DNA from 3 places in the Proteus sp. MB838 genome. Region 3 is predicted to be linked to each of the others. Evidence: predicted binding sites of a transcription regulator. Region 3 holds the regulator's gene; each other region holds the start of a gene.
What was found. The regulator LexA, encoded in region 3, represses DNA repair genes until DNA is damaged. The targets are predictions, from matches to a motif close to TNCTGTATGTACATACAGNA.

Region 1: the regulator LexA is predicted to act here: its motif matches at 1,057-1,076, upstream of ACYUCW_RS02985 (DNA translocase FtsK 4TM domain-containing protein).
Region 2: the regulator LexA is predicted to act here: its motif matches at 1,692-1,711, upstream of ACYUCW_RS15135 (DinI-like family protein).

Annotation. Positions count from the first base shown of each region.
Region 1 covers NZ_BAABMO010000004.1:94,238-97,523, forward strand. Annotated here, with positions in the region: gene lrp (leucine-responsive transcriptional regulator Lrp) at 518-1,012, shown strand; gene ACYUCW_RS02985 (DNA translocase FtsK 4TM domain-containing protein) at 1,119-3,286, shown strand, end outside.
Region 2 covers NZ_BAABMO010000042.1:929-4,214, reverse strand. Annotated here, with positions in the region: gene eco (serine protease inhibitor ecotin) at 1-445, opposite strand, end outside; gene ACYUCW_RS15145 (DUF465 domain-containing protein) at 709-924, shown strand; gene ACYUCW_RS15140 (YecH family metal-binding protein) at 1,069-1,308, shown strand; gene ACYUCW_RS15135 (DinI-like family protein) at 1,421-1,666, opposite strand; gene ACYUCW_RS15130 (nitrous oxide-stimulated promoter family protein) at 1,851-2,198, shown strand; gene ACYUCW_RS15125 (GNAT family N-acetyltransferase) at 2,176-2,736, opposite strand; gene ACYUCW_RS15120 (bactofilin family protein) at 2,811-3,286, opposite strand, start outside.
Region 3 covers NZ_BAABMO010000059.1:5,244-8,529, forward strand. Annotated here, with positions in the region: gene ssb1 (single-stranded DNA-binding protein SSB1) at 106-630, shown strand; gene zur (zinc uptake transcriptional repressor Zur) at 972-1,502, shown strand; gene lexA (transcriptional repressor LexA) at 1,695-2,306, opposite strand; gene ACYUCW_RS16870 (diacylglycerol kinase) at 2,434-2,805, opposite strand; gene plsB (glycerol-3-phosphate 1-O-acyltransferase PlsB) at 2,936-3,286, shown strand, end outside.

The DNA of each region.
Region 1 (3,286 bases), on a different contig from region 3:
GATGCGAATTGAGCGATTGTAGGAGAAATAAGACGTTAAAAAAAGCCAAGAAAGGGAAATAGCGATAATATTTTAACTATTTTAGCAATAGTTAATAGTAATATAGTTTAATAATTATAGAGTTATATTGCGTTAACATCATCGAATTAACCTGAAACATTTTGCTTTACAATTGCTGTTTATCTTGCATATATAGACAATAACATAGCGCCTTGTTCTGATTTTTGCTCATTTGCTTTGACAATCCGCTGTACATTTGCGAAAACATGACTGTAAAAGATAATTATCCTCAGACGTAATAGGTATTATTTTTAGACAGACAGGGCATAGGATAGTGCTTTTGCAAGATGAATAGATAAAAATTTGGATAAAATGATTGTTTTATCTGGCATTAAATAAAAATAGATTGGTAGTTTGCTCTGACCGTTTGATACCGAGGTCTCAATATGATGCTGAAGGTGTACAGGTATGGGTATAGGAAAATAAAGTAAGAGAAAAAGAGAAAGAGAGTATAGAGATGATTGATAATAAAAAACGTCCGGGTAAAGATCTTGATAGAATAGACCGGAATATTCTAAATGAGCTTCAGAAAGATGGTCGTATCTCAAACGTTGAGCTGTCTAAACGCGTTGGTTTATCACCAACCCCATGTTTAGAGCGTGTACGCCGATTAGAACGCCAAGGATTTATTTCTGGTTATACTGCGCTATTAAACCCTCATTACCTAGATGCATCTCTGTTGGTATTTGTGGAAATCACATTAAACCGTGGTGCACCAGATGTCTTTGAACAATTTAATATGGCTGTTCAAAAACTTGAAGAGATCCAAGAATGTCATTTAGTTTCTGGTGACTTTGACTATCTGTTGAAAACTCGTGTACCTGATATGTCTGCTTATCGTAAATTATTAGGCGAAACGCTATTACGTCTTCCTGGTGTAAACGACACCCGCACTTATGTGGTGATGGAAGAAGTAAAACAAAGCAATCGCCTAGTGATTAAAACACGCTAAGCCTGCTAATAGGTTAGTGCAAAACAGGATAAAGTTAGGTACACTCCTGTTTATGTATACAGTTTCAACGCTGGGTTATCTCAGCGTTGTTCCGTTTAAACCTTAAGTGAAACCTGGAGAGCCCTCTTTGAGCCAGGAATATACAGAAGATAAAAATATTCGTTTTACTAAGATAAGTAACCGCCGTCGTATTTGGGAAGCCCTTCTTATTTTGATAGGCATTGGTGCTATCTTTTTAATGATTTCTTTACTGAGCTTCCATCCAGCCGATCCGAGTTGGTCACAAACCACGTGGAATGAACCTATTCAAAACTTAGGTGGCAATATTGGTGCATGGCTTGCTGATATCCTTTTTTCAGCATTTGGCTTGCTTGCTTATGCAATCCCTATTGTGGTGGTATTTGGTTGCTGGAATGCATTACGTCATCAAAAAAATCGTGAATACACAGATTTTTTCTCCCTTGCATTACGTACAATTGGTGCCTTGGCTCTGGTTCTTACATCTTGTGCGTTAGCTGATCTTAATTTTGATGATATCTACAATTTTAGCTCTGGTGGGGTGATTGGTAGCTTATTTAGCAAGGCATTGCTACCTTGGTTTAATATGCTAGGTGCAACACTGGCGCTACTATCAGTATGGGCGATAGGCTTTACGCTATTTACTGGCTGGTCATGGCTGACGATTACCGAAAAGATTGGTGCGGTTATCTTAGGTGCGGTTGCTTTTATTACTAATCGTGGTCAAAAAGATATTGATTATGATGATTATGAAGAACCCGCCGATCCTGCTCAGGCAGATCCTGAGGCGCTGGTGGATAACAACACCCAGCCAGAACATCAACTTTCTGCGCAAATAGAACCAGATAGTGATGATATTCTCTTTTCTGCACCTTCCGCCCTTGAGTTAGCGCGTCAGCAAGAAATGGCGATCACGCCACAACATGATGATATAACTGAAACTTCAGAAGTTGCTAGCGGATCTGCAACCCCAACGATTTCAGCCACAGAGACAGTTATCGCTGAGGCGCACGAGAGCAAAGAGCGGGCAGAGCATATTGTTGATAATCAACAACCGACGCATGCCACAACCCATGATGCAGAAGTAACACCGCCATCCATTATGGCTACTCATGACGCTAGCCCAGTCACTGAGCCTGAACCTGAACACTATCGCTTTGAAATACCATCGGCATTTCTTAAGCAACAAGCGCATTCCTCTGATTCTATGGCAGACAATAGTGTCGTGACAGAAGAAGTACCGACAACCATGCCATTGACGGAAAACAAACCTATTGAGACAAACGAAGCGCCAATTGTCTCGCAAAAAACAGCGGCGGATAATAGCGACCATAGTGCATCACTATTTACGCCATCTGCTACATCAGCTACATCAACAGATAGCAATTCAGCTTCATTAACTCAAACAGCCGCCGGTGTTGCCAGTGTGGCAACAGCAGCAATAGTCAGTCACGGTGCACAAGTTAAACAAGGATTAGGGCCTGAATTACCTCGACCAAATCCTGTACGATTACCAACGCGTCGAGAGCTTTATGGTATTCGTATCCCATCACAACGTGAGGCGGAATTACGCCGCCGTGAAGAAGCGCTTCAACAAGATCATGAAGACGATTTAGCGGATATACAAGAGCAGGCTAATTTCGAACAATCGTTACGTCAGCAATTTCTTGAGCAACAACGTGAGCGCTATGGTGAGGATACATCAGCAACACAAAATGTTGAGCCAACCATCACGATGTCATCAGCGACATCTAGCTCGCAGTCAACATATGACGAGTATGACGAGTCTGATAATCAACCTTTCATTGATACCCATACCTTTTCTGCGCAAGAAACAGAAGAGGAGAGTGATGAGTATGAGCAACACCTCGCTGAGCAGTTTAAGCAACAACTGCAAGAACGCTACGGTGAGGATGTTTTACAGGATGAAGATGACGAGGTATTGCCATCAGTCACGACTGGAGCATCCGAAACGCCAGTCTCGGCACAAGGGTATCATCCCCATATTCAGCACTCTTTTGCGTCTCAATCTACCCCTGTTACTCAACAGACTGATAACAGCACTCTTTATCCTAACAGTGATGCATTCTTACAAGTATCACCTCGTGATGATGAAGAAGAGGAATACACACCGACTATCGAGTTACAAGAAAATCTTGATGCATTAGGCTCGTTATCACCGGTGGATGATTTGTTAGATGAAGAGCCTGCAGAGCCTGTTTTTACGCCGATGGTAACCCCTGCAGAGCCAGTATC
Region 2 (3,286 bases), on a different contig from region 3:
TAGACCACACACGATATTTCACATCTACATCTTTTGGTGCATAGACAACAATAGGTAATTTGCTGTTATAGCGGATAAATGCCGCTTGCCCCATATTAGCTTGAACAAAGGCGGGTTTTTTAGTGTTATCAAGACAACCCATCATCGTAGACATTGGGCCATTTAAGTCGCTTACGATATAGTAATCATAACCCCAACCTTCGAGATCTTTTTTATCTAACTCAGCACCAAACCATTGACGATTACAATCAACCATCATCTCTTTACCCACGATCAACTCAACTTGGTAATTGCCTTCGTTTTCTTTTTGTTCTAACTCAATAACATGACGAATTTGATTTTCCTTTGCTTTAGGATAAGGAGCGACTTTTTCTAAACTATCAACCGCTTGTGCGCAAGCAGACAAAGACATCGCTGCAACCAAAGATAAAATTACTTTATTCATCATTTTCTCCATATTCACAGCGCCAAATCGCTGTTAACAAATTTTGCTTAGATATTTTTATTAGTAATCATCTTAATACTAGCATTTTATAATATAGATGCTAACACTTTAGCAGATCTCTCTCTGAGAGGATTATTCTGATAATTTTTAAAGAACTCATTCTTTTATTGATGAAATGTAAATTTGTGATGCACTAACGTGCAGATCAGCTATCTATGATTATACTGAAATAGAGATCGCAATTTCTTTCATTAGGAGGTTATATGTTCTCAGAAAGACAATCACTGGTTTCTCAGTTAAAAAATACCCATCCTCGTTTCCAAGCTCTCTATGATAAACACCATCGACTTGATCAAGAAATTGCTAAATTAGAAGGACCTAATGGCGCAGGCTACAATGATGAAGTTGCAAAACTAAAAAAAGAAAAACTCTATCTAAAAGATGAAATGCAAAAAATACTTCAACAAGCTGAGAAATAAACCGTTCTTTACTACGGCGCAAATATTATTTATCAGCGACCTGAAGCGATGACCTTTTGTCATCGCTTTTTTATGATTAAAAACAAAGTTTCCCTCCTAAAAAGATGCATAATAAATACATCTTATATAATTAAGGGCTAACAAATGGCATCTATACATGGTCATGAAGTATTACATATGATCCTTTCATCAAAAGTGGCGTTTACGCAAAGATCACTTATCGAGGCAATTCATCAACGTTTTGGGGAAGAAGCGCGCTTTCATACCTGTTCTGCTGAGAATATGACAGCGGCCGAATTAGTGGCATTTTTAGAAAAAAAAGGAAAATTTATTGCTGCTGATGGCGGTTTTACTACCAGTGAAAACAAAATTTGTCGCCATTAGTAATATCAATAAGTAGATTGCCAGTAAGCAACATGTTTGGCATGTTGTTAACTATCTATCTGATCAATAAAAGTAAGATGCTCTGGCAATCTCTGTTTAACTTAATTGGTCGTTAATCATCATTCGTTTGGAGCCAACTATCATCTTCCCAAACACTTTGAATTAACTCCATAATATGCTCATGCTTAGCTTCATCTTTTACGCCCGTGACTTGGATCGTATTCATGCTACTAAAAGCGATACGAAACTGCATATCAGGATAAATAGGAATAATTTTTTTTCTTAGTTCATGTTCTAACAGCGGAAATAGTGAGTCAGTGACATTAGATTGTTTGTTAAATAAAATTTCCACACGCATTATTTTCACCATACCAAGGCAAATAAACTGTATATAAATACAGTATTATATAATCAAAAAAAAGAAAAGTATTTTTGCAAAATTTTTTCTTTTTTTGCCTTAAAAATAGCCAATTAATTTATCATCCCAGTCATGCGTTATGATAAAATGCATTTTAAATGCAACAATAAGAAGTGAGAGTACCATGTCAGGTAAAAGAATTAATCGAGAGAAGCAAACCATCCAAAAAATGGTTGCTCTGTATGAACGAGCGCATCCTAATACCGACCCCGAGTATTATCAGCAATTAGTGACATATGCTTATAAAAGACTAGATAAATGTCGCTATGGTGAGGAAAAACCCGCCTGCAAACAATGCCCAATTCACTGCTATCAGCCAGTAAAAAGAGCAGCAATGAAACAAGTCATGCGTTGGGCGGGGCCTCGAATGCTAATTTATCATCCCTATTTAGCAATTAGGCATCTTATTGATGATAAGAAACCCGTTCCTGCATTACCGGCTAAAAAATCTAAACGTTTATCGGGAAAATAAAGTCTGCTTTTTTTAATCGGTATAATACATGTTGTGCTAAAGGGTGTGTTTTATCTAGAGATGGATGCATAAAATATTCAGACTTCTTCATACCGAGTTTTTTCATCACCCCTTCTGAGGGTAAATTGGTCACGGCGGTAAATGCCACCACTTCTTCCAGTTTCAACTGTTCAAAAGCATATTTTAATACTGTTAAGGCCGCCTCATAAGTGTACCCTTTACGCCAATGAGATTGTGCAATACGCCAACCTATTTCAACACACGGATTAAAAGGCAAAGGGGCATTAGGAATATTTAATCCAACAAAGCCAATAAGCTCTTGAGTCTCTTTTAATTCAACGGCCCAAAGTCCCCAACCATTTTGCTGAATAAATTTATCACGCAATGTATCAACCATTGCATCGCTTTCTGCGCGGGTAAGTGGTGAAGGGAAATAACGCATCACCGATGCTGAGGCGTTAATATGTAAAAAAAATGGCGCTTTATCACTTTCACGCCATTCTCGTAAACGTAATCGAGGAGTAGCCAATTCCATCATTATTCTCATTCTAATTAGTTAGGATAATAATGATAAAATAAAACAGATCATAAGTAATAAAAAGAGAATCGCTTTTATTTTTTATTTTCTTTTAGTTTACTTTCTGCAGTTACAGACTCTTTATTGGTATTAACTGTACCTTCTTTAATAGATACAACACGTTGCTGTGCAACGGCTTTAGCTTGGTGTTCAACCTGTTCAGATTGTCCAGTAAAGACACCGCCACGTTTAATTGACATACTGCCACAACGACTAGTGCCACGTAGTTCACCATGCTCTAGAATATCAAGATTGTTTGCGGCACAAATACCTTTAACAAAACCATCAATAATGATGTCTGGCGCCGTTAATTCCCCTTCAACTTGGCCCGCATGCATAACACGGATCACGCCATCTTTTACATTGATATTCCCTGAAATTTTACCCCAAATTTGAATATCACCATCAACGTTAATATCACCTTGAAATACAGTGCCTTTAGCAATAATGGTATACAATTTTTGCTCCGGCATAGGCTTTTTTTCTTCTGCCATAACTGGAGCAATAGGCT
Region 3 (3,286 bases):
TTCTCAATGGAGAAATTCATTACTCATCATATTCAAATTTTAGCTTACGTGATAAACTTCATCGCTTATGATTTCAAAAAATTTACTTTCGCAGGAGTACCTCACATGGCGAGCAGAGGCGTTAACAAAGTTATTCTTATCGGTAATTTAGGGCAGGATCCAGAAATCCGTTATATGCCAAGTGGTGGTGCAGTGGCAAATCTGACACTAGCAACTTCAGAAAGCTGGCGCGACAAACAAACCGGTGAAATGAAAGAGAAAACCGAATGGCACCGTGTGGTCATTTTCGGCAAACTAGCAGAAATTGCTGGCGAGTATCTGCGTAAAGGTTCACAAGTTTATATTGAAGGTCAATTACAAACACGTAAATGGCAAGATCAAAGTGGTCAAGATCGCTACAGCACTGAAGTTGTGGTGAATATCGGTGGCACAATGCAGATGTTAGGTGGCCGTGGTGGTCAAGATAATGCACCTTCACAAGGCCAAGGCGGTTGGGGTCAACCTCAGCAACCACAAGCATCACAACAGTTTAGTGGTGGCGCACCATCTCGCCCAGCACAACAACCAGCAGCGGCACCAGCGCCAAGTAATGAACCACCAATGGACTTTGATGACGATATTCCGTTCTGACGGTTACTTAAGAACTTACCTTATCTTCTAAGTCATATAACATCAAATGCTAAAGCCTGTTATATCATTAACGGGCTTTTCTTTGTTTCATGCTTATCCCGCATTTGCCAATCATATTGTCACACCTTGTCTATTTCCCATTGGCTATTACTCGTTCATCATTGGCGTTAAGGTAAGTCTTGTGAATAAATATTAGCCCCTTCCACCATGGTTAGATTTGATTTACTGATAATGACAATTTATAGCGTTATTTTCTCAAAATCCCACTTTCCACAAAGGTTTGCTCAAAAAAAATATGGTAAGATCATCGCAATTAATCACGTCTGAGAGCATCCTATCCTATGAATGAAGAGAAATTGCTCGCTCAGGCAGAAAAGATCTGCCAGAAACGAGGTGTTCGCCTGACTTCACAACGTCTGGCAGTATTGCGTCTGATCATGCAACAACCTACCGCAATCAGCGCTTATGATTTATTAGATTTATTACGCCAAGTAGAGCCTCAAGCTAAACCACCTACCGTATATCGTGGATTGGAATTTCTACTTGAACAAGGTTTTATTCACAAAATAGAATCCACCAATAGCTATGTGCTTTGTCATCATTTTGATGATGCTGAGCATACATCGGTGATGTTAATTTGTGATCGTTGCTTATCAGTCACAGAAAAAAGTAGTCATAAAATTGAAGGGGCGATCAGTACGCTCGCTAAAGATAATGGCTTTCATTTACGCCATAGTGTGATTGAAATTCATGGGCTGTGCGCTCAGTGCCATGAAGCCCAAGCCTGTACACATCCGGAAGGTTGTCACCATGATCATAGTATGGATGATAATCTTAAGCAGAAAAAAACCGGTGACTATAAGCCTCGTTAAGCAGATAAAAGATAAAAGTCAGCGGAACATATGTTTTTTTGTATAAATTAAAAAGAGAAAATGCAGATGATTTTATGTTTTTACACATCATCTGCATCTTTTTGACGTTCTCCCCGCCCTGATGAACTGGAGGACGAGGTTTCGGCGCATCTGGTACAATAATTTGTATTGATTGAATGACTTAGATACAAATTACAGCCATTCGCCGTTACGGATAACCCCTACTGCTAATCCTTCCACAGTAAAGCTCTGCTCACGTAAATCAACGATAATAGGTGAAAACTCTGGATTTTCTGCGTGCAGTTCTATCTTACTACCGACTTTCTTAAATCGTTTTACGGTTACTTCATCTTCAATACGTGCGACAATCACTTGGCCATTATGGACATCTTGTGTTTTATGCACAGCAAGTAGATCGCCATCCATAATACCGATATCTTTCATCGACATACCATTAACACGCAGTAAAAAATCTGCGCTCGGTTTAAAAAGCATAGGATCAACTTGATAATGGCTTTCGATATGCTCTTGCGCTAAAAGTGGTTCACCGGCTGCAACTCGTCCAATTAATGGTAAGCCTTCAGGCTCTTCTTCAAGTAGCAAACGGATACCTCTAGATGCACCAGAGACAATTTCTATCACGCCTTTGCGAGCAAGTGCTTTTAAATGCTCTTCTGCCGCATTAGGTGAGCGAAAACCAAGTTGGGAAGCGATTTCCGCCCGTGTTGGTGGCATACCCGTTTGCGAAATGTGATCACGAACCAAATCGTAAACCTGCTGCTGCCTTGCAGTTAATGCTTTCATTCCGCCCCCTGTTTGTTTATACAGTCAGACTGTGAGTATATACAGGTATATGCCGATTGGGAACTACAAATGCATATAAAACACGCATCTTTGCATTATTTTTCGACAATTGTCGATTTTTTTTACTTTATGCAAAAAAATGATGCCAAAGAATGGTTCCCCAAGTAAATAATCCCAATATAATAGCGACGAGAACGGCAGCTGATCCCATATCCTTTGCTCGTCCTGATAATTCATGACGTTCTGTACCAATGCGATCGACGACAGCTTCTATAGCACTATTGACCAGTTCTAAAATGACGACAAGGACGACTGAACCAATCAATAAAATGCGCTCTAGAACACTGACATCGATAAAAAATGCAAGGATAATTGCTATTAAGGTCACAATAGCTTCTTGTCTAAAAGCGGCTTCATTGATCCAAGCGGCGCGTAAGCCCTGATATGAATAGCCACCAGCTTTAATGATTCGGGTAAGACCTTTATTTTGATTAGCCATAATAAACTCTATCGAAAACAAACGATTATTTTGCCACTTTTCTCTATTAATATTGTCACAGCACCACAGATCTACGAAAGACTTTCTGTTATGCTTTCGAAGTATTGCTAATAAGAGGCTACAACTATTTATGTCAGCTTGGCGTAAACTATATTATAACACATTGAATTTACCACTGAAATTGTTGGTAAAAAGTAAACGAGTTCCGACTGATCCTATCACTGAGTTAGGCTTAGATACGTCGCGATCTTTCCTTTATGTTCTGCCTTATCACTCTAAAGCAGACTTACTGACATTACGTCAGCAATGTTTATCTCTTGGCTTGCCAGATCCTCTGCAACCCATAGAAATTAACGGAACCAAACTGCCAGCCTACGTCTTTATTGACGATGGTCCTAGAGTATTCCGTTACTACTCTCCCGATCCGCGTAAAGATTCAGTGAAAACATTCCATGCTTATCTTGATGCTCATCGTAACAAT